DNA from 4 places in the Halomonas sp. BC04 genome. Region 3 is predicted to be linked to each of the others. Evidence: predicted binding sites of a transcription regulator. Region 3 holds the regulator's gene; each other region holds the start of a gene.
What was found. The regulator PhoB, encoded in region 3, activates phosphate uptake and scavenging genes when phosphate is short. The targets are predictions, from matches to a motif close to TGTCATANNNNTGTCANA.
Positions count from the first base shown of each region.

Region 1: Q427_RS06890 (phosphatase PAP2 family protein) is a predicted target of PhoB. The motif match lies at 2,665-2,682, and genes of this name have one in related genera.
Region 2: Q427_RS23495 (DUF6482 family protein) is a predicted target of PhoB. The motif match lies at 2,533-2,550, and genes of this name have one in related genera.
Region 4: Q427_RS22525 (PstS family phosphate ABC transporter substrate-binding protein) is a predicted target of PhoB. The motif match lies at 1,870-1,887, and genes of this name have one in related genera.

Region 1 covers NZ_AZQX01000092.1:34-5,018, reverse strand. Annotated here, with positions in the region: partial or broken gene Q427_RS06900 (DapH/DapD/GlmU-related protein) at 1-88, shown strand, start outside; gene glmS (glutamine--fructose-6-phosphate transaminase (isomerizing)) at 99-1,931, shown strand; gene Q427_RS06890 (phosphatase PAP2 family protein) at 1,962-2,564, opposite strand; gene Q427_RS06885 (sodium-dependent transporter) at 3,328-4,674, shown strand; gene Q427_RS06880 (PA3496 family putative envelope integrity protein) at 4,743-4,943, opposite strand.
Region 2 covers NZ_AZQX01000349.1:3,857-10,011, reverse strand. Annotated here, with positions in the region: partial or broken gene Q427_RS23510 (carbohydrate porin) at 1-499, shown strand, start outside; partial or broken gene dnaB (replicative DNA helicase) at 654-2,041, shown strand; gene Q427_RS23500 (hypothetical protein) at 2,116-2,409, shown strand; gene Q427_RS23495 (DUF6482 family protein) at 2,622-2,924, shown strand; gene hemH (ferrochelatase) at 3,096-4,169, shown strand; gene Q427_RS23485 (Na+/H+ antiporter subunit G) at 4,261-4,695, opposite strand; gene Q427_RS23480 (K+/H+ antiporter subunit F) at 4,706-4,975, opposite strand; gene Q427_RS23475 (Na+/H+ antiporter subunit E) at 4,969-5,466, opposite strand; partial or broken gene Q427_RS23470 (monovalent cation/H+ antiporter subunit D) at 5,463-6,155, opposite strand, start outside.
Region 3 covers NZ_AZQX01000400.1:752-6,906, reverse strand. Annotated here, with positions in the region: partial or broken gene phoU (phosphate signaling complex protein PhoU) at 1-566, shown strand, start outside; gene phoR (phosphate regulon sensor histidine kinase PhoR) at 653-1,963, opposite strand; gene phoB (phosphate regulon transcriptional regulator PhoB) at 1,965-2,654, opposite strand; gene pstB (phosphate ABC transporter ATP-binding protein PstB) at 2,788-3,582, opposite strand; gene pstA (phosphate ABC transporter permease PstA) at 3,664-5,340, opposite strand; partial or broken gene Q427_RS26545 (ABC transporter permease subunit) at 5,356-6,155, opposite strand, start outside.
Region 4 covers NZ_AZQX01000335.1:197-6,351, forward strand. Annotated here, with positions in the region: partial or broken gene Q427_RS29320 (phosphate ABC transporter permease) at 1-212, opposite strand, end outside; gene Q427_RS29325 (hypothetical protein) at 158-691, opposite strand; gene Q427_RS22525 (PstS family phosphate ABC transporter substrate-binding protein) at 824-1,780, opposite strand; gene Q427_RS22530 (hypothetical protein) at 2,134-2,691, shown strand; gene Q427_RS22535 (NADPH-dependent FMN reductase) at 2,751-3,344, opposite strand; gene Q427_RS22540 (nucleoside deaminase) at 3,504-3,941, shown strand; gene Q427_RS22545 (Na/Pi symporter) at 4,089-5,297, shown strand; gene Q427_RS22550 (phosphate signaling complex PhoU family protein) at 5,324-6,004, shown strand; gene Q427_RS22555 (complex I NDUFA9 subunit family protein) at 6,031-6,155, opposite strand, start outside.

The DNA.
Region 1 (4,985 bases), on a different contig from region 3:
CGTGGCCGACAATGCCCTGGCCGTCTCCCGTGGCAGGCAGGTCACCAAGGCGGATTGGCTGCGTCCCAACAAGTCCAAGCAATACTGAGGAAACTCCCATGTGTGGAATCGTTGGCGCCGTTGCCCAGCGCAATGTGCAGAATATCCTGCTCGAGGGACTCCGGCGGCTGGAGTATCGTGGCTATGATTCAGCCGGCATGGCCGTACTGGCCGCCGGGGGGCTGCAGCGTTGCCGGGCCCTGGGCAAGGTCGCCGCACTCGAGCTGCGGCTTGACGCCGAGCCGCTGCCGGGGAACTGCGGCATCGCCCACACCCGCTGGGCCACCCACGGCAAGCCCAGTGAGGCCAATGCGCACCCGCACGCTTCGGGGGATCGCCTGGCGGTGGTGCATAACGGCATCATCGAGAACCATGAGGCGCTGCGTCACGAGCTCAAGGAAGCCGGCTACCTCTTTGTATCCCAGACCGATACCGAAGTGGTGGCGCACCTGCTGGAGCGTGAGTATCGGCAGGGCGACGGCCTGCTGGCATCGGTGCAGCGGGTGCTGACGCGACTGGAAGGCGCCTATGCCCTGGCGGTGATGCATGCCGATGAACCCGATGTCATCGTTGGCGCCCGCAAGGGGAGCCCCCTGGTGGTCGGGGTGGGTATCGACGAGGCTTTCCTGGGCTCCGACCCGCTGGCGCTGCTGCAGGTGACCGACCGCTTCATCTATCTGGAGGAGGGCGATGTGGTTCGCCTTTCCGATGGTGGCCGCATCGAGGTCGTCGATGCCTCAGGCAGCCCGGCCGTTCGGGAGACCCAGACGTTCGAGCATGGCGATGGCGCTGCCAGCAAGGGCGACTACCGTCACTTCATGCTCAAGGAGATATTCGAGCAGCCGGCGGTGATTGCTGCGGCACTGGAAGGCCGGCTAGGTGAGAGGTCGGTCCTGGCGGAGATTTTCGGACCCGGGGCCGAAGCGCTGTTTGCGCGTGTCCGGCAGATCCATATCGTGGCTTGTGGCACCAGCTACCATGCCGGGATGGTGGCACGCTATTGGCTGGAGCGCTATGCCGGGATCCCGGTTCAGGTCGAGGTGGCCTCCGAGTATCGCTACCGGACGGTGGTCGTGCCCGAAGGTACCCTGTTCGTGACACTGTCACAGTCCGGCGAGACCGCCGATACCCTGGCGGCACTGCGCTTCGCCCGCGAGCAGGCCTACCTTGGCAGCCTGGCTATCTGCAACGTGCCGGGCAGTTCTCTGGTGCGTGAATCCGATCTGACCCTGATGACCCAGGCCGGTCCCGAGATCGGCGTGGCCTCGACCAAGGCCTTCACCACCCAACTCACCGGCCTGATGCTGTTGACCCTGGCACTGGGAAAGGTCAAGGGGCTTTCCAGCGATATCCAGGCAGAGCTGGTGTCGGGGCTGCGTGGCCTACCACGGCTGGTGTCGCAGGTGTTGGAGCTGGATGGCGCGATCGAGACGCTGTCGATGGCCTTCGCCGAGAAGCACCATGCGCTCTTTCTGGGTCGGGGAGTGCATTTCCCCATCGCCCTGGAAGGCGCCCTCAAGCTCAAGGAGATCTCCTATATCCATGCCGAAGCCTATCCGGCCGGTGAACTCAAGCATGGCCCCCTGGCCCTGGTGGATAGCGAGATGCCGGTCATTTCGGTGGCGCCCAACGATGAGCTGCTCGACAAGCTGAAGTCCAATCTTCAGGAAGTACAAGCCCGTGGCGGTAAGTTGTTCGTCTTTGCTGACGAAGCGGTGGGGCTGGAAGAAGAAGAGGGTATACGAGTGCTCAGACTGCCCCATGTGCATGATGCCCTGGCCCCGATTCTCTATACCATTCCACTGCAGCTGCTCAGCTACCACGTGGCGGTACTGAAGGGGACGGACGTGGATCAGCCGCGCAACCTGGCCAAGTCCGTTACCGTCGAGTAAACCCGGAATGGCGACGAGCCCGCTGTGTGCTCAGCGCTGTACCCAACCCCGGGCGATCAGCGGTGCAAAGAGCAGGTGATAGAGTCGCCGCGCTACACGGTGATAGAAGGGCAGTATCAGCCAGTTGCGGCTGACGCCCACCAGTAGTGCCATTGCCGCGGCCAGCAGGGTGGCGCCCAGCATGTCCTGGGGGAAATGAACGCCGAGGAAGACCCGTGCCCAGGCCACGGGCAGGGCCAGCAACAGCAGATAGCGGCCGATGCGACGGGTCTTGGCGTGCAGCATCAGGCTGAAGGCCATGGTCAGCATGATCGTGGCATGGTTGCTGGGAAACGCCGGGGTTGGCGAGTGCTCCAGGAACGCGTGTCCAACAGGCACCATGAACGGGCGTGGGCTGGGCCAGAGAAAGCCGATCAACCAGCTGGCCGCCAGGGCGAGCAGCGTGGCGATAAAGGCTTCCAGCAGGGGCTGCTTGAGTCGGTCGCTGCCACGCAGCCAGCCAATCACCAGCAGTGCCGGAATTAACCAGATCAGATAGACGGCAGAGACCTCGGCCAACAGCAGCCACCCTGCAGGGCTATCGGGAGTGGCATTGATGTGCTCGAAAAGGGCAAGATTGAGATTCGTTTCCATGATTTACCACTGTGAAGCCGACTGACGCCTCCGTCCGGGATCTCCTGCAGGCGCGGAAGGGCTATGCTGCCACCGGGGAAGCGGCGCTGCTTCTTCTTTTTGTTACAGCTTTATGAAAACCCTATCTGAACGGTATCCGGGGTTATCCCTTGGAGCCAGTCCTGCTGACTGCCCAGGCCTCTTCCACAGGTGACAGGATGCTGGCTTTCTTGCCATAGGGGCGCCTGTTGATAACTCTTGCCGAACACCCCCAGCATACCCGGCCTTCCTTCGCACTTCTTGTTATCCGTCAATGGCCGTCGGGCGCTGTCTCAGCGTGGCGGGAAGTGCGGAGAAGTCCATTACACGCGTTTTCCACGGGGAAAGGGCCTCAGTTTTCTTTTGCCGGGCGGCGACCCGCGGTCACCATTCAATAGCTTGACAAGGGCATGGCATCTTGTGGATAAAACAGGGGAAAACTCCCTTTTCCCTGTCCGCTCGGCGCACCATCGTAGTAACGCCCAATGGGCACCAGCCCACCATGCATGCCTGCCCCCCTTCCTTCTCATCACCACGGGTGTTCCTCGCTGAGAGTGGCAGCCTCGGCGCGTCTCGATCGCTCTTTACGACGTGGCCTCATCGTCGATGAATTACTGGTCATTGCGTCAATAATCGGATAAATTTGCCGAATAAAGGACGAAAACACTGCATTAGCACTGATTTTTTGTCTTGTTACATATCAATAACCTTACCCAATACTCGCATGTACAATAATAGGTGATTCATGTCGAAACTCGTCCATGCACAGTGGTCGTCGAAGATGACCTTCGTGCTAGCCGCTGCCGGCTCTGCGGTGGGGCTGGGCAATATCTGGCGGTTTTCCTACATGGTGGGAGAGAGCGGTGGCGCCGCCTTCGTTCTGGTCTATCTGGCCTGTGTCGCGGTGATCGGCCTGCCGATTCTCGTCGCCGAATGGATGATTGGTCGCCGTGGCCAGAACAACCCCATCAATGCCATGCTGAAACTGGCTTCCAGCAATGGGCAAACCAGGGCCTGGGCGCTGGTCGGGGTCAGTGGCGTGCTGGCCGCCTTTCTGATCCTCTCCTTCTACAGTGTCATTGGTGGCTGGTCCCTCTACTACACCCTCAACTCCGTTACCGGTACCTTCACCGGCCAGGATGCCGACAGCGTCGGTGCCATCTTCGGCGGGCTGCTGGGCAGCCCGGGGGTACTCCTGTTTTGGCATACAGCCTTCATGGCCCTGGTGGTATGGATCGTCGCTCGCGGCGTGACCAAGGGCCTGGAAGGGGCGGTGCGCACGCTGATGCCGGCGCTGGTGGTGTTGATGATCGTGCTGGTGGGCTATGGCATGACCACGGGTCACTTCGGCGAGGCACTGGCCTTCATGTTCCGCCCTGACTGGGGTGCCTTGAGCGGCGATATCGTATTGGCCGCCATGGGCCAGGCGTTCTTCACCCTATCGTTGGGCATGGGCATCATGATGGCCTACGGCTCCTACCTGGGTGAGGACGTCAACCTGCTGGGCACGGCGCGTACGGTGATCATCCTGGATACCGGCATTGCACTGCTGGCGGGGCTGGCCATTTTCCCCATCGTCTTTGCCAACGGCCTGAGTGCCGGTGAGGGGCCGGGGCTGATCTTCGTCACCCTGCCGCTGGCCTTCGGCAACATGACCGGTGGCATCATCCTCGGCCTGATGTTCTTCCTGCTGCTGACCTTCGCTGCCCTGACCTCTGCCATATCGCTGCTCGAGCCGGTGGTGGAGTTCGTGGAGGAGCGGTCGCCCCTGACCCGGGTGATGGCCACCCTGGCCGGTGGTGTTGCGGTCTGGGCGCTGGGCATCGCAGCATTGATGTCGTTCAACGTCTGGGACGAGTTCCTGATCTTCGGTCTCAACGTATTCGACCTGCTGGATACCTTCACCAGCACGATCCTGCTGCCGCTGACCGGCCTTGGCGCCATCGTCTTCGTGGCCTGGTGCCTGGATCGCAAGAGCGTCGCCGCGGAGTTGAACCTGAGCGCCGGCAGCGAGACGCTCTGGTATGTGGTGGCGCGCTATATTGCGCCGGTGGGCGTGATCCTGGTGTTCATCAACAGTTTGCTGGGGTGACAGGGCCTGAGCCCCGCCTGGCGGGGCTTGGGTGACTGCCTTGGACGGTCGCCGACGGGCGGCCGTCGTCAATGTTTCTCGTCTTCGGCCAGATCGGCGATATTTCGCTCCAGCTCCTTGAATTCGTTGTGCAGCTCGATGCCGCGACGCGCCCGCAGGTTGCGCTGAGCGGCGGTGCGTGAGCGTCTCTCGTGTTCGGCGACTTTCAAGCTCATGAAGATGTCGAGAAGCTCACTCTTTACGGAAGTTACGCGTTCGATCTTGCTCATGATCGACTCTCCCTCTTCTTCTTTGTCGTATCCTCTTGCTAT
Region 2 (6,155 bases), on a different contig from region 3:
CCTCGGTGCAGAGGTCAAGGCGCTCGGCAGCACCGGCGAGTTGACCGACGACGCCCAGGCCACCCGCCTCGGCATCTACGGCACCACCTACGTGGCCCCCAACTGGCGTTTTGCGCCGGTGCTGTTCGGTGAGGTGAGCAAGGACCGTTTCGTCGAAGGTGACGACTACAAGTGGTTGACACTCAATGCGCGCCTGGTCAACGAGATCACCCAGAACTTCGAAATGCAGTACGAGGCCAGCTACCAGTACATGGACCTGGATCCCAATGGGCGCGGCGACCTGAACGCGGTGAGTGGTGACTTCGGCAAGTTCACCATCGCCCCCACCTTCAAGCCCCAGGTGGGCGGCTTCTGGCAGCGTCCCGAAATTCGCCTGTTCGCTTCATACACTGACTGGGATAGTGAACTCAACGATTTCGATACGACCTCCGCCTTCGGCAGTGACAGCTTCACCGGCGGCCAGTGGAGCTTCGGTGTGCAGACCGAAGTCTGGTTCTAAGCCAGGCCCGCCCCGGCCGGGCCAGATGCTCGCTTGCTGTTTCGATCCTTGCCGCGGCCGATTTCGGCCGCGGTTTTTGTCGTTTCGAAAGGTAGGGTGGACCACCTCCATCGGGTAGAATGGCACGGCCCGTTTCCATGTAGGTTGCCATGCCATGAACGACACCCTCGAGTTGGATCAGGAAACCGCTGCCCTGAAGATGCCGCCCCACTCGCTGGAGGCGGAGCAGTCTGTGCTGGGCGGCCTGATGCTCGATAACCAGGCATGGGATACCGTAGCCGAACGGCTGGTGGCGGATGACTTCTATCGCTACGAGCATCGCTTGATCTTCAACGCCATGACCGGCCTGGCCGAAGCCAGCCAGCCTCTGGATGTGGTGACGCTCTCAGAGGCGCTGGAAGGGCGTGATCAGCTAGGTACCATCGGTGGCCTCGCCTACCTGGCCGAACTGGCGCGCAATACGCCGTCGGCCAGCAATATTCGTGCCTATGCGGATATCGTTCGCGAGCGCGCCACCCTGCGCAAGCTGATCCGGGCGGCCAGTCAGATTGCCGATGGCGCCTTCAGCCCGCAGGGAAGGCCGGCCGATGAGCTGCTCGACGAGGCCGAGCGACTGGTGTTCCAGATCAGCGAGGAGCGTCCCAAGTCCGGCGGGCCCATCGGCATGAGCGAGCTGCTGGCCAAGGCAGTGGATCGCATCGACGAGCTGTTCAACATGCAGGGCGAGATGACGGGTCTCTCCACCGGCTTCCGGGACCTCGACGAAATGACCACTGGCTTGCAGCCATCCGACCTGGTGATCATTGCCGGGCGCCCCTCCATGGGCAAGACCACTTTCGCCATGAACCTGGTCGAACATGCGGTGATCGCCAGCGACAAGCCCGTCATGGTCTTCTCCATGGAGATGCCCGCCGAGTCGCTGATGCTGCGCATGCTCTCGTCCCTGGGGCGTATCGACCAGACCCGGTACGTACCGGTCAACTGGAGGACGAGGATTGGCCGCGGCTGACGTCGGCGGTGAACCTGCTCAAGGACAAGCAGCTGTTCATCGACGACACCGCAGCGCTTTCGCCCAACGAAATGCGCTCGCGGATTCGCCGGCTGGTGCGTGAGCACGGCAACATGGCGCTGGTCATGATCGACTACCTGCAGTTGATGCAGATCCCGGGCTTCTCCGAGAACCGGACCGGCGAGATCTCGGAAATTTCCCGCTCCTTGAAGGGCCTGGCGAAAGAGTTCGGCTGCCCGGTGGTGGCGCTGTCCCAGCTCAACCGTTCACTGGAGCAGCGTCCCAACAAGCGTCCGGTGATGTCGGACCTGCGTGAATCCGGCGCCATCGAGCAGGACGCGGACGTCATCGCCTTCGTCTACCGTGATGAGGTCTATAATCCGGATAACCCCGATAATCAGGGACTCGCCGAACTGATCATCGGCAAGCAGCGTAACGGTCCCATCGGCACGGTGCACATGGCCTTCATTGGGCGCTATACCCGCTTCGAGGACCTGGCCCCGGACACCTACGGTGAGTCCTTTGGAAGTTGATCGTCTTCCCGGGCCTTGAGCCTGTGGGTGGGCACCGTATAATGCCGACCCCCGACAGATCACCAGGAGGCAGCATGGCAAGCGGATTCAGACGCGGCAAACAGCAGCGCGCCCCGAAGCTCGAGGCGCGCGGGGAACTCCAATCGCTGGAGCGGGAAGGGCCCTTCAAGGAGTGGCTGGGAATGCCGGACCTCTACCGTTTCCAGCTGGTCGTGGAGGGCGAGACGTACAGCTATCAGACCGAGGATCCCGAGCTTGCCGTGGCCGTTGGCGATCGCGTGGTGTTTCGCTACAAGGAGACCAAGGCGGGAAAATGGGTGGACCGCCGCTCGCTCGCCAAGGCCATCGACCCTTCCGATTACCAGTAGCCCTTCACCTTCTGCCTGTCGCACGATCAACTGCCTCGTCGCGACTCCACCACAATACCGACTGCCTTAGTCCCTATCACGGAACCCTCCCGCTGTCCGATAGTCACATTCCCAATATGCTACTGTCATGCAAATGCTACCGGGCACAGTCATGCTGTGCCCGAGTCATATCTGTTTTAGCGCCATTTGATGTCCGTTACATGGAGGGAGCCATGGACTTCAACGACCTCAAGGCCTTTGCGGCCAGTCACGACAACTACGAAATCCGCGTCATCACCCACGCCGGAAGCCACTGTTATCAGGTGGAGCTGGAGGATGTGGAAGGTGCCCGGCACCTGCTCACCAGGCGCGGCAAGCCGGTCGTGTTTCGCTCGCTGGAGGATGTGTACCTGGAACTCCAGCGGGCCGGCATTCATCGTGCCTTCCTGGTGCAGCATGTACCCCATGACGAGGTCATCGGCCGCGAGGCTCACTACCGGGACCCCTTGACCTCACGAGTGCCCTTGGTCTTCTGATTGGGTCTCCTGATTGTCCTCGGCGCCTCCCTGGTATGGAGGCTCCTCCCAAGCTGTACAAAATCCGAATTAAGTACAGCTTTTTCTCCTTCCGGGCGTCTGGCCTGATAAACTGTCCGCTGTCGTGAGTCACCGACCAGAATCCGTCATCGACCAGAAGGAGCAACGTGCATGACCTCAGCGGGAGTGGAACAGGATCAGCCCGGCAAGGGGCGGCTGGCCCATGCGGCAGCGGACCATCCGCCCGTAGCGAAGCCCAAGATCGGTATTCTGCTGGCAAACCTGGGCACGCCGGATGCCACCGATTACTGGTCGATGCGGCGCTATCTCAATGAGTTCCTCTCCGACAAGCGGGTGGTGGACTATCCGGACTGGAAGTGGCAGCCACTGTTGCAGCTGATCATTCTCACCAAGCGCCCGTTCAGCTCCGGCAAGGCTTATCGCGGGATCTGGAATACCGAGAACGACGAAAGTCCGTTGCTGACCATCACGCGGCAGCAGACCCACAAGATCGCCGAGGGGCTAGAAGCATTGTATGGCGACGAGGTTGTGGTGGACTTCTGCATGCGTTACGGCAATCCCTCCACCGACAGCGTGCTGCGGCGCATGCAGGCACAGGGCTGCGAGCGCATCCTGTTCTTTCCGCTCTATCCCCAGTACGCCTCGCCGACCACCGCCACGGCCAACGATCAGGCCTTTCGTACGCTGATGAAGCTCAAGTGGCAGCCGGCATTTCGCACCGTACCGGCCTATTTCGACGAGCCGGCCTATCTCGACGCCCTCGCGGCTTCGGTGGAAGAGGCCTACGCTGTCGCCGAGAGCCGTCCCGAGGTGCTCGTGGCTTCCTATCATGGTGTGCCGAAGCGCTATCTGATGGAGGGGGACCCCTACCATTGCCAGTGCCAGAAGACCACGCGGCTGCTCAAGGAGCGCCTGGGCTGGCCCGACGATGCTATCGTCACCGCTTTCCAATCGAAGTTTGGTCCGGAGGAGTGGGTGGGGCCGGCCACCGTGGAACATGTGGCCGAACTGGCCCGCCGGGGCCACAAGCACATCGCGGTGGTTTCCCCCGCCTTTTCCGCCGACTGCGTGGAGACCCTCGAGGAGATCGAGGAGGAGATCAAGGAGAGCTTTCTCGACGCCGGTGGCGAACGGTTCACCTATATCCCGTGCCTGAACGACCGCGACGACCATATCGCCGCGCTGATCGCGGTCATTCGACGCGAACTCTCAGGCTGGTGCTGAGGGCGGTTTTCACTTGGCCAATTCGTTGGCGAACAACAAAGAGGGCTGCCAACAGGCAGCCCTCTTTGTTGATGTCTTGCGCAACAGTGGCTCAGCGGCGCATGCGTGAACGCTTGGCCTTGCGATACTTCCACGGGTGCTTGGCTCGCGCTGGGCGCGCAACGCGACTCTGGCCGACGTCCTCGTCGCGGAATTCGGGCACCGAACCCCGGGTGCCGGTGATGAATCGCAGGTGCATGTGCAGGCCGGTCTTGGCCAGCATGTGGCCGGTCACCGGCGCCGTGATGAACAGGAACAGGGTGATCAGCAGCTCCTGGACGTGAAGCTCGCGCTGGGTGATGGTGAAGTAGAGCATCGAGGCGATCAGGATGCAGCCGATTCCCAGGGTCGTCCCCTTGGTGGGACCGTGCAGTCGCATGAAGAAGTCCTTGAACTGCAGCATGCCCAGCGAGCCGGTGAAGGCGAAGATCCCACCGGCGACCAGCAGGAAGGCGATCACGCCTTCGGCGATGACGTAGAAGGTCATGGCGTCTTCCTCATTCGATGATGTCGCCGCGCAGCAGGTAGCGACAGATGGCCATGGTGCTGACGAAGCCGAGCATGGCGATCAGTATCGCCGCCTCGAAGTAGGTCTTGGTATTGAGCCAGAGTCCCAGCATGACGATCAGCGCGATGGAGTTCACGTACAGGGTATCCAGCGCCAGCAGGCGATCCGGGATGTCAGGGCCGATGGCCAGCCGGTAGACGTTCATCGCCATGGCCAGCACGATCAGCGTCAGGCCGATCAGCAGGGCAGTATCTAGCATTCGAAGATCTCCTTTAGCGGCCGTTCATAGCGTTCGCGGATCTCGCGTACCAGCTCCTGCTCCTCGTCCATGTCCAGTACATGGATCAGCAGGGACGAGCCATCCAGGCGGATATTGGTGGATACGGTGCCTGGCGTCATGGTGATGGTATTGGCCAATAACGTGATGACCAGTCGGTCCTTGACCTCGAGCGGGTATTCGACGAAGCCTGGGTGTGGCTCCCGCCGAGGCAGGAGTATCAGCAGGCTGACGTGTACGTTGGCCTTGACGATATCCCACATGACGATGATGACGAACCAGGCCAGCTTGATGGGATGCTTCACCCGGGGCAGGGGCTCCCAGAAGCCCTGTGTCAGCAGAGGGATCCCCACGGCCAGGAAGGCGCCCAGCACCAGCTGGCCGGGTTCGATGCTGCGCACCATCAGCAGCCATACCACCAGCAAGACCAGCGAGAGGGTGGGGGTGGGCAGGTAGCGTCCCATTGCTCTCATGGCGCGTCTCCGGTGATGTTCTGGAACTGCACGATCTGCTGCCCAGGCGCGTCTCCCAGCAGCTGGCGAATCGGCTCCTGGGGATTGGCCAGCTGTTCGGCCGTCGCCTGGGTATAGGCGTTCACTGGCCCGCCGAAAATGACCAGCAGCGGAGCGCTGGCCAGTAGCCATGCCACGCCGGCCAATTGGGCCCGACTGATCCTGCCGGTGTCGACCGCTCCCTTGTAGCTGGCCCAGAAGAAGACCGAACCTGCCCGGGACATGGCGATCAGGGCACACAGCCCGGCCAGAAGCAGTAGCGGCCACAGCCAGAGTCGTGCGCTGCCTTCAGCGGCCTGCATCAGCAGCAGCTTGCCCAGCGCGCCAGCAAGCGGCGGTAGTCCGGCGACCGCAACGGCGGCCACCAGGAACAGGCCGCCAAGCAGGTGGGGCTGATGCAGGCGACGGGCACGAACCAGGCGGGTGCCCGCCTTGCCACGCTGCTGCCCGATCATTTCGGCGATCAGGAACAGGGCGCCGCAGATCAGGGTGGTATGCGGCAGGTAGTAGAGCAGGGCAGTGGTTGCCGCTGTCGTGCCCAGAGCCGCCCCGGCCAGCAGGGTGCCTACCGAGACGAGCACCAGGTAGGCGATCAGGGGGCGCATGTCGCGGGCGGCGAGCACGCCGATTGCCGCCAGTACGATGGTGGC
Region 3 (6,155 bases):
GAAGGTCCGCGACAATGATCGTCAGGTCAATGACATGCAGCTCAAGATCGACGATGAGTGCACCCGGGTATTGGCGCGACGCCAGCCGGCGGCGTCGGACCTGCGCCTGGTGCTGGCAGTGATCCGTGCCACCGCCGACCTGGAACGGATCGGCGATGAGGCGAGCAAGATCGCACGCAATGCCCTGAGTCTGATCGAGAGCGGCACCGCCGTGCGTGGCTGGTGGAAGTGCGCCACATCAGTGAGCACGTGCGCCGGATGCTGCGCGATGCGCTGACCGCTTTTGCCCGTTTCGACACCGAGCTGGCGCTGCAGGTGGTGCGCGAGGACGAGGCGGTGGACGACGAATACGGCAGCGCCATGCGCTCGCTGATGACCTTCATGATGGAAGACAACCGCGCCATCGGCCGGTGCTCAGCGTGATGTGGATACTGCGCGCCCTGGAGCGTGTCGGCGACCATGCCGATAACCTGGCCGAGTACGTGATCTATCTGGTCAAGGGATTGGACATTCGTCATATGGACCCGGACCAGATCGACGAGGACGCGCTCAAGCGACGCGGCTAGGTCTGTCGACGACTCGATACTCGAGAGTCAAGGCATCCAGGGATAGGACAAGATTGGGTACACGAGGCCGGTAACGCGACGCAGCGTCAACCGGCCTTTTCCGTGGTTGCTGCCGGGTTCAGCCTGACCTCGGGAAAGACGCAACGGAACAGTGCGCCGTGGCCGGGCCGGGTGTCGATGGCAAGGCTTGCGTCGTGGCGCAGCAGCACGTGCTTGACGATGGCCAGGCCCAGGCCGGTGCCGCCGGTGGCCGAGCTGCGGCCCTTGTCGACCCGGTAGAAGCGTTCGGTCAGACGGGGCACATGTTCCGGATCGATGCCGTCACCATTGTCTTCCACTTCGATGCAGGCACCCCGGTCGTAGCGTTTCCAGCGCAGCACGATATGGCTGCCTGCCGGGGTATAGCGCACGGCGTTGTAGGCCAGGTTCGACACGGCGCTGCGGATCTCCTGGTCGCTGCCGAGCAGTGTTCGTTCCTCGTCGACCTCCACCGTGATCTGCTGCTGACCCCGGGCGAGTGCTGCGGCATCGCGGGAGACGCTCTCGAGCAGCTCGCCCATGTCCAGCGGTGTGTGGTCGTCGCCGCTCTGTTCGAGTTCCAGTCGTGAGAGCAGCAGCAGGTCGTTGACCAGGCTCTGCATACGCGTGGTCTGCCCCTGCATCTGGGAGAGGCTGCGGGCAAGGCGGGGCGGGAGCTGGTCGGCATTGTCGGCGTAGGTCTCGAGATAGCCGGCCAGCACTGTCAGCGGCGTGCGCAGCTCGTGAGAGACGTTGGCGACGAAGTCGCGGCGCATCTGTTCCAGGCGATGCAGGCGCGTGATGTCCCGCGCCATCAACAGACGCTCGTCGTCACCGTAGAGGGTGATCTGGATCTGCAGGATCATCCGCTCGTCGATGGGAGAGGGCAACGTGAGGGGGTCACGGTAGTCGCGGGCATTGAAATAGGCCACGAAGCGCGGGTCCCTTACCAGGTTGGTAATGTGCTGTCCTCGATCCTGGGGGGTGCGCAGGCCCAGCATGCGGTCGGCGGCACCGTTCCACCACTCCAGATCGCCGTGCTGGTCGAGCATCACCACGCTGTCCCGCATGGCTTCCGAGGATTCCTGGATGCGCTTGAGGGTGGTGCGAAGCCGCTCCTGGGTATGGCGCTGGCCTTTCTGGTAGCGATAGAGCCGGTCGAAAAGCTCGCCCCAGAGGCCGCTGGCGGCGGGTGGCTCGGCCTGGGGGTTGCGGGTCAGCCAGCGGTGCAGGGCGCGTAGCTGTCGTAACTGCTTGACGATGAAGAGACCCAGGCCGGCGGCAAGGCCGAGTCCGGTGGCCGAGAAGAGCCAGCCTATCAGGCTGCCTGCACAGGCCAGTAGACCCAGGTGCCAGAGTTCTCGGCTCCATAGACGCATGTCAGACCTTGTTGGAAAAGCGGTAACCGGTGCCGCGCACGGTCTGGACCAGGTGCTGGTGGTCATCGCCCAGCGCCTTGCGCAGGCGACGGATATGCACGTCCACGGTTCGCTCCTCGACATAGACATTGCCGCCCCACACCTGATCGAGCAGCTGGCTGCGGGTGTAGGCCCGCTCCTGGTGGGTCATGAAGAACTGCAACAGGCGGTACTCGGTAGGTCCTATTTCCAGCGACTTGCCATTGGCGCTGACCCGGTGGCTGACCGGGTCGAGCTGCAGCCCCTCCACCTCGACCAGCTCTTCCACGCCTTTCGGGGTGGAACGGCGCAGCACGGCCTTGAGCCGGGCGACCAGCTCCCGTGGCGAGAAGGGCTTGGTGATGTAGTCGTCGGCACCGGCTTCGAGCCCCAGGATCTTGTTGTCCTCCTCCCCCTTGGCGGTGAGCAGGATGATCGGCAGCTCGCTGGTGGCGGTCTCGCGCTTGAGGCGACGGGCCAGTTCGATGCCGCTGGTGCCGGGCATCATCCAGTCGAGCAGCAGCAGGTCGGGCTGGTGATCGACGACCATGGCGTGGGCGGTCTGGGCGTTGTCGGCTTCGAGCACGCGGTAGTCGGCCATCTCCAGGGCCACGGCAATCATTTCGCGAATCGGTGCTTCATCATCGACGATCAGAACGGTCTTGGCTGTCATTCGGGGCCTCTAGCTCAGTAGCGGGTCGATGACGATAACAGCACGATATCATGTCATTTCGATGACAGCGCTATCGCACCCGAGCCCGGTGGCTCGACAACCCGCTGGAATTGACGACGGTGGGGCACGGGTATCAGCCATAGCGTCCGGTGATGTAGTCCTCGGTCTGTTTCTTTGCTGGCTCGGTGAAGATCCGGTTGGTTTCACCGAATTCCACCAGGTCGCCGAGGTACATGAAGGCCGTATAGTCGGAGACCCGGGCTGCCTGCTGCATGTTGTGGGTCACGATCAGGATGGTGTAGCGCTCCTTCAATTCGTGGATCAGCTCCTCGATCTTCAGCGTCGAGATCGGATCCAGCGCCGAGGCCGGTTCATCCAGCAGGATCACCTCCGGTTCGATGGCGATGGCTCGGGCGATCACCAGGCGTTGCTGCTGACCACCAGACAGGCCGAAGGCGTTGTCCTGCAGGCGATCCTTGACCTCGTCCCAGAGCGCGGCACCGCGCAACGAACGCTCGACCACCTCGTCGAGTACCGGCTTGTTGTTGACCCCCTGCAGGCGTAGTCCGTAGGCCACGTTCTCGTAGATCGACTTGGGGAAGGGGTTGGGCTTCTGGAACACCATCCCTACCTTGCGGCGCAGCTCGGCGACATCCACGCCGCGGGCATAGATGTCTTCATCGTCGAGCAGTATCTGACCCTCGATGCGACAGATGTCGACCAGGTCGTTCATGCGATTGAAGCAGCGCAGCAGGGTCGACTTGCCGCAGCCCGAAGGGCCAATGAAGGCCGTGACCTTGTTCGCCGGGACATCCAGGCCGATGCCCTTCAGCGCCTGGTCCTTGCCATAGAAAAGGCTGAGGTCACGCACCTTGAAGGTGGTCTTGCCCATGCCGCTCATGGCATCACGATGGCTGGCGGTGGTCATGGCTGACGTCATGGTAGTCATTTCTCGCCTCTTAGGTGTCGTAGCGGTGGCCTGAGCCGCCGCCGTGCAGTCGGGTTGGCATTAGTCGGTCGCGGCGCGGTAGCGCTCACGCAACCGGTTACGGATGCTGATAGCAGTTAGGTTGAGTACGATAATCAGGACCACCAGCACTAGCGCCGTGGCATAGACCAGCGGTCGTGCTGCTTCCACGTTGGGGCTCTGGAAGCCCACGTCGTAGATGTGGAAGCCCAGGTGCATGATCTGTCGCTCCAAATGAATGAACGGGAAAGTGCCATCCACCGGCAGGGTCGGCGCCAGCTTGACCACCCCCACCAGCATCAGCGGCGCCACCTCGCCGGCGGCACGGGCGATTGCCAGGATCATGCCGGTCATCATTGCCGGAGTGGCCAGCGGCACCACCACCTTCCACAGCGTTTCCGACTTGGTGGCTCCCAGCGCCAGGCTGCCGTGGCGAACCGATGCGGGGATCCGCGCCAACCCCTCCTCCGTGGAGACGATCACCACCGGCAGGGTCAGCAGGGCCAGGGTCAGCGAAGCCCATATCAGTGCGGGCGAGCCGAAGGTCGGCGACGGCAGCCGCTCGGAATAGAAGAGCTGGTCGATGGAGCCCCCCAGGGTGTAGATGAAGAAGCCCAGGCCGAATACGCCATAGACGATAGAGGGCACACCGGCCAGGTTATAGACCGAGATACGGATTAGTCGCAGCAACGGCCCCTGCTTGGCGTATTCGCGCAGGTAGATGGCAGCCAGAACGCCGAACGGACTGACGATCATCGACATCAGCAGCACCATGGTCACGGTGCCGAAGATCGCCGGGAAGATCCCGCCGGCCGTATTGGCTTCGCGAGGCTCGCCGCTGACAAAGGCCCAGAACTGCTGCACATATTCCACCACCTTGGCGGGCAGCGACAGGCTGTTGGGCTGCACGGCCCGCACGATATCGCCGATGCGAATCTGGACCTCCTGCCCACCGGTGACCATTGCCACCAGGGTGTCGCGATAGAGCTCACGGCGCAGGACGTCGATCTCGCCGCGCAGGGTCTGGAACGCTTCCTGCAAGATGCTCTGCCGCTCCTGAATCTGAGCCAGCTCCACCTGGAGCGCCTCGGGATCGATGCCGGGGTCACGCTGCAGGGCCCGCTCACGCAGGCGCAGCGCTTCCATTTCCGAACTGATCTCCCCCACGTCGTTGCGCTCGATCCGGCGTAGCTCCCGAAACAGCGTATTGGCGCGCTCGACCCGGGACTGCAGCGCCTCCCATAGTCCTTCACCCTCGGCCACCACCTCGCCGTCTTCGAGCACTCGCATCGGATAACCGTAAAAGTCACCCCACTCGCGGCGCTCCAGGCGCATGGCATCCGGCGGGCTCTGCCACTCGGACATCTGCAGCTCGGCGTACCAGGCGAAGTCCTGGCCGGTGACGTCGCGATTGCCCTGCTTGATCAGGTGACGGGTGACCAGGTCATCGCTATCGAGCTCGGGAGGCACCGCGATCCCCGCATCCCGGGCCACCGGAACCGGAATGGTTTCGGAGCGAACGTGCTCGCCCATCACCATCTGCCCGAGCCCCAGTGCCGGGTCGCCGACCTGGAACTCGATGATTTCGCTCGGGTAGAAGTGGCTCAGGCCGCGCACGGCGATCAGGCCAATCAGCCCCACCACCATGATGATCGACACGGCCACCGCACCGGCATTCAACCACACCCAGGGAGCACCGCTTTTCCACCAATGTTTCATCACAGTCTCCCGGAATCAGAGGTTGCCGTAGCGCTTGCGCAGGCGTTGACGAATGACCTCGGCCAAGGTGTTGACCACGAAGGTCATGGCCAGCAGGACCAGGGCGGCAAGGAACAGGACCCGGAAGTGGCTGGAGCCCACGGCGGCCTCCGTCAGCTCGACGGCGATATTGGCCGACAGGGTGCGCATGCCCTCGAAGATATTGAAGTTCATGATCGGGCTGTTGCCGGTGGCCATGAGAACGATCATGGTCTCGCCCACCGCTCGGCCGAAGCCCATCATCACCGCCGAGAACATGCCCACGCTGGCGGTGGGCAGTACCACGCCAACCACGGTCTGCCAGCGGGTGGCGCCGAGTGCCAGCGAACCCTGGGTCAGGTGCTTGGGCACGTTGAACACCGCATCCTCGGCGATGGAGAAGATGGTGGGAATCACCGCAAAGCCCATGGCGATACCCACCACCAGGGCGTTGCGCTGGTCATAGGTGAAGCCGTTGTCGGTGAGCCACTGGCGCATGCTGCCGTCGAAGAACAGGATTTCCACATACGGGCTTGCCGTCACACAGATCCATCCCACCAGGATGATGATCGGCATCAGCAGTACCGCTTCCCAGCCGTCGGGTACCAGGGAGCGCAGACGCTCGGGCAGACGACTCCAGAGATAGGCGAAGGCCAGCATGGCGATGGGCATCAGGATCAGGATGCTGAACACCGCCGGCAGCCGGTTCTCGACGAAGGGAGCGAGCCACAGCCCGGCCAGGAAGCCGAGGATCACCGTGGGCAGGGCCTCCATCACCTCGATGGTGGGCTTGACCT
Region 4 (6,155 bases), on a different contig from region 3:
ATGATGTTCTCCCGGCGGTCGAAGGAAGTCACCATCAGGGTGCCGTCATCGAGTTCGGCTGCCGCGTAGATACCCCGGTCGCTGAGCTGGAGCGCCAGCACCTGGATGGCACGCCCTGCTTCGTCCAGGGTCAGGGGGGCCTCGCCAAGGGGGAAAGTCAGCTCGGGTTCGATATGGCGCAGGTTATCCGGGTAGGTAATCGCGTACTCCACCTGCCCGAGCTGATGACGCCGTTGTCGTAGCCGTAGGCAAAGGCCCGCGTGGTGGCAAAAGCAGTGGCGAAGGCCGAGCGGGTGGCGCCCTCTGGCCGAGACATATCGAAAGACGCGCGCAGGTCGCCCCCCTCAAGGTCGAAGAAGGTGATACGCCCCGTGTCGGTGAAGCTCGCCCCCAGGGTGTCGTGGCGGTCGATGGTGAGGTGCTCGAGCCGCTCGTCGCTTGCCACCCCGGGAATGGCGTAGGTCTGCTGGGTGGAGACCTGGGCCGACTTGAAGAGCGGCATGACCTCGGAGAACAGGTAGACGAAGATCATCCCCAGCGCGATCACGACCCCGATGCCGGCAGCACCGATGCCATAGCGGGATGCGTTATCCCTGAATGCGCGCTTGCGTCTCAGACGCTCACGTTGTTCAGGGCTGGGCAACAACGATCTGCCTTGCCCGGATGAAGAGAGTTGGGACATGTCATTCATGATGGATGGGCAATCCCGACAGGTGGAAAGATACGCAGAGGGTAATCAGGGTCCATGACAGCTATGTGACAGCGACCAATAATAAAGAAGGGGCGCTGGAGCGCCCCTGTCACTACCTTTTCATTCAATGTGTTAGTCAATGCCCAGTTCGCTGCGCACGCGGCTGGCCACGGTTTCGGGCAGCGGGATGTAGCCGTCGCGGGCGGTCACTTCCTGACCCTGCTGGGAGAGCACCATGCGCAGGAACTCGGCCTGTTGCGGGGCCAGGTCCTCGTTGGGGTGCTTGTTCACGTAGACGAACAGGAAGCGGGCCAGCGGATAGTTCTCGTCTTCCACGGTATACGCTTCTTCGCCTTCGTCGCGCGAAACCGGTACGGCGCGTACCTGGGAGGTGATATAGCCGATGCCGGAGTAGCCGATGCCGTTGATGGACTCGCTCACCCCCTGTACCACGGAGGCAGAACCCGGCTGCTCGTTGATGGAATCCTTGAAGTCGCCGCCGCACAGGGCGTTCTCGGCGAAGAAGCCGTAAGTGCCGGAGACGGCGTTGCGGCTGTAGAGGGTGAAGTCACGGTTTTCCCAGCTGCCGTCCAGGCCCAGCTGGCCCCAGCGGGTGATGTCTTCCGGATAGCCACAGCGGCGGGTGTCGGAGAAAATCGCATCCACCTGCGGCAAGGTGATGCTTTCCAGCGGGTTGTCCTGATTGACGTAGATGGCCAGGGCATCGATGGCCACCGGCACCATGGTCGGCGGATAGCCGAAGCGATCCTCGAAGGACTGGATCTCGGAGGTGCGCATCTCACGGCTCATCGGGCCGAACTGGGCGGTCCCTTCGGTCAGCGCGGTGGGGGCCGTGCTTGAGCCGGCACCCTGGATCTGGATGTTGATGTTAGGGTAGAAGCCGGCGAACTCCTCGGCCCACAGGGTCATCAGGTTGTTCAGCGTATCGGACCCGATGCTGGTCATGTTGCCGGAGATACCGCTGACGGACTCATACACCGGCAGGTTGGGATCGACACGCTCTGCCATGGCAGCGGGAGTGACCAGCGAAGCACCGATGATGGCAGCAGCCAGAACCTTCAGTTTCATGTTTCTCTCCGTGTTTTCAGCGCTGCGTTGGCAGCGATTGGGCTCGATCGGATTTTCGGTGACCGATGGCTGCGACTATAGGGAGGAGGGATGACACTTCGGTGACAATAACTGAGGGTTTGATGAACCTTGTGTGACAGTTGTGGATGACGACGAGGGCTCGAGGACGCTGTGCGACTTGCCGCGGGCGCGATAGAATCCGGCTGAATTCGTCCCCTGTTTCCGCAGGCACAGAAGGTTGCAGGGTGGGGCGGGCGCCAGCTCCCGGAGCTTCGGTTTGAGGGAATTGGTTTGAGGCTTTGGCTTGAACGGTTTCGGCAAAGAGATAGCGATCAAGGAAGGAGAGAGGGATTATGGCGCTACGCATGCTTATCGCTGGCCTGGGCTTGCTGACCACGCTGTTGGTCGCTGGCTGTGCCGGGCATTCCGAGCCGCCCACGGCGAGTGAGCCGGCGCCGTCGCAAGCCGAGGTGCCGCAGCCTTCCACTCAAGCCGAACCTCCGCTGAACGTGAACGGGACGGCACGAGAAGACCGCTATTGGCTGCCAGCCCTGTTCGCCACGGAGCTGGATGAGGCGCATTACTACGTCAGCCGGTTGGCGGATCGGCGCTTCATTGACACCTATGGAGGCGACGAGCACCCGCGGGTCTGGTATATCGCCGCGGAGCGACTGGGACAGATCGGTGAGCCGGCGGTGCCGCTGTTGTTCGGCCTGATCGACACTACCGATGCTTATGAGCTGATGCTGGTGCTCTATGCGCTGCAACTGGCCACCCAGGATCCTGCGCTCATGGCGGAAACCGGCGGCGACTACATCCAGTTGGGTACGGTGCTGACCGAAAATACCAACCGCCAGAACCGCGAAATAGCGCTGGCATGGTGGCAGCGCCACGGCTGGCGCTGGGAGTAGGCGTTGCTGCCCTGGCAAGCCCTTGCCAGGGCTCTTGCAAGGGCTATGCTCGGGCTCGATCATTCCCGGTCGAACAGCCTCGTTGTCTTGACGAGCCGTTGGCAAATGGCGTCCAGTTTCTTCTGATGGCCCTCGTCGCACAGGCCACCGTTGTCGTCGAAGGCGTCACCTGCCTTGGCCACGGCGAGCTGGTCCGGCAGCACCGTCACGCCAACGTTGTTCAGGAGCTGGCGCATCAGCGCCAGGCTGCGCATGCCGCCGAGCCCACCGGGTGATGCCGAGAGCAGCGCGGCAACCCTGCCTGCGAACAGCTTGAGGCCGCTCTCACCTTGGTGGGGGCGGCTGATCCAGTCGATGGTGTTCTTCATCAACGGAGTGATGAAGCCGTTGTACTCGGGGGAGGCGATCAGCAGGCCTCGATGCCCGGCCAGCAGCTTGCGCAGGGCCAAGGCATTTTCCGGCAGGCCATGTTCGGTTTCCAGGTCGCCTTCGTAGAGCGGCATCGGATAGTCCTGCAGGTCGATGAAGGTGGCCTGGCTGCCCAGCGCCTCCAGGCGTCGGGCAGCCAGGCGGGCCAATCGCTTGTTGAAGGACGCTTCCCGGGTGCTTCCGGCGAACACCAGGATTCGGGCTGTGTTTGTCTGGTAGGACATCGTGGGGTCTCCCTGGGTCATTGTGTCGTTCGAGTGAGGGTGGCCGGTTGCTGCTTTCTCCGCTTCTTCGACCGGGCACCGCGCAGAGTCGCCGTGGTTTTGCTATGGTCACGCCGTGATCGGCGTTTTCCCATCTCATGGACCTGGAGTCAGCCTTCCATGGACAAGTATATGCAAGCTGCCCTGGACGAAGCCCGCCGGGGTCTGGCGGAAGGGGGCATCCCCATCGGCTCGGTACTGGTCTATCGCGGGCGCATCCTGGGAAGGGGCCATAACCGACGTGTACAGTCAGGCAGCACGGTGCTGCACGGCGAGATGGACGCTCTGGAAAACGCGGGACGCCAGCCTGCCTCTGTGTATCGGGATAGCGTGCTCTATACGACGCTTTCGCCCTGTCCGATGTGTAGTGGAGCCATTCTGCTCTACGGCATTCCCCGGGTGGTCGTTGGCGAAAACCGGACCTTCCTGGGGGAAGAAGCGTTGCTGCGCTCCCGGGGTGTCGATGTCGAGGTCCTGCAGTCTCAGGACTGCATCGACATGATGTCCGATTTCATCGAGGCATCGCCCGAACTCTGGAACGAAGATATCGGGGAATAGCGCATCGGGCCGGTGGATCAGACCATGCCGGCCAGGCGTAAGCCCGCTGTCATGAAACTGTCACATCTCCCGGTTACCTTGCGCGGACAGTAACGTGGGTGTCACCTGACCGTCATCCTGAACGTGTAAACTCACAACGGCCTTTTCATGTCGAAACCAGAATTCTCTTCGCCCGACACGAACCGAGCGGCCCTCACCCGCGAGCAAATCCGTGAGGTGCCGGCCTGGCTGCGCGGCATCTACGCCGGTCTCTGTCTCTACTTCTTCCTGGCGGCACTCAACGTACTCGGCTCAGGGCTGGGAACGTTCGGCAGGGCCAGCGATTTTCTGACGCAGCTCTTCGCCTACGGTGAAAACCCCTTCATCGCCCTGCTGGCCGGGGTGCTGGTCACCATGATCGTGCAGAGCTCGTCCTTCACTTCTGCGCTGATCGTGACTCTGGTGGCCAGCGGCGAGATGACTCTGGGCACGGCGGTGTTCGCCATCATGGGGGCCAACATCGGGACAGCGGTCACCGGGGTGATCGTGGCGCTGGCCAATGTGCGTATCAAGCGCAATTTCCGGCGTTCGTTCACGGCCGCCTTGATGCATGACTTCTTCAACATCCTTACCGTGGCCATCGTCTTTCCCCTGGAGTTCATCAGTGGCCTGTTCCATGAGGCCGGAAGGGGTATCTTTACCCGGCTGGCGGGGTGGCTGGCCGATCTGGTGGGCCTGGAGGAGGTGGCGAGGCCCGACAGCCCGATCAAGGTGATTACCTCGCCGGTGGTCGATGCGGCGAACGGGTTCGCTTCGTTGTTGACCTCGACCTCGGCTGCCCAGGGGCTGGTGGTGGCCGGCCTCGGCATGCTGCTGATGTTCGCTGCCCTGATCTTCATGGTTCAGAACCTGCGCGGAGCCCTGCTGCGCCACATGGACGGCCTGTTTCGTACCTATTTCTTTCGCAGCGATGTGCGTGCCTATGGCGTCGGCCTGGTCTCCACTGTCCTGGTCCAGTCCAGCACCATCACCAGCAGCCTGATGGTGCCCCTGGCCGGGGCCGGGGTCGTTCGCCTGCGTCGTGTGCTGCCCTTCATGATGGGGGCCAACCTGGGAACCACGGTCACCAGTGTCCTGGCGGCCACGGCGAATCCCGTGGCCGCGGCGATGACGGTTGCCCTGTTCCATGTCATTTTCAATCTGACCGGCACCGCTGTCTGGTATCCGCTGCGCTATATCCCGCTGCGGATCGCCACCTGGTATGGCCGGCTGGCGGCCCGACAGACCCGCTACGCCTTCGTCTTCCTGATCGGCGTATTCCTGGTGATACCGCTGCTGGGAATCGGCGCCATCGAACTGTTCACGAGCCTGCGCTGAGCGCGGCGACTCAGGAGATTTCAGCCATGTTTCGACAGCTATACAGCGCCCTGACCTCGGAAAACACGCTTGATCAGGCCTTCGAGGACCTGACCCAGATGCTCAAGCATGGTGCCTGGATGTTCGACCGCGCCAACGAGGTCCTGCACAGCAAGGCATCGGCCGATGAAGTGCGCCAACCGCTCTACGACCGTGACCAGGCGATCAATGAACTGGAGCGTTCGATTCGCCGCAAGGTACTGCGTCACCTGACCGTCAACCCTGGCCATGATGTCGCCATCTGCCTGGCCTTGATGAGTGTGGCCAAGGATGCCGAACGCATCGGTGACTATTGCAAGAACGTCTTCGAGGTAGGCCATTTCTACAGCGAAGGTTTTCACGTGCCCAAGTATCAGGAGCCTCTCGACAACATGGCGCTCGAGATGGGCGATATGTTCGACAAGGTGATCAAGGCAACGCGGGACTCCGACGAAAACCAGGCCCGCCAGGCACTGTCCAAGGCCGTGGAAGTGCGCCAGCGCAGTGACCGCCTGATCGAGGAGCTGTTTCTCGACGAGCGCCAGATCGAGTTTCACGAAGCGGTGGCTTACTCACTTCTGGCCCGACACTACAAGCGTGTGGCCGCACACCTGGCCAACATCGCCACGGCCGTGCTGGGCCGGTTGGAAGACCTGGACTTCTATTCCGAGGCCGACGACGACGGTTGATCGGCCAGCGGGCGGGTTTCCCGGCCTCACGGCCTCAGGCATAGCGGCAGGCTGTCCCGCAGCGAGCGTGGCAGGATGTTCAGGTCATCGAAGGTGCCGACCGCATCGCTGGCGATATTGTCATGGGCCATCAGGGCAACCTGGTCACGGG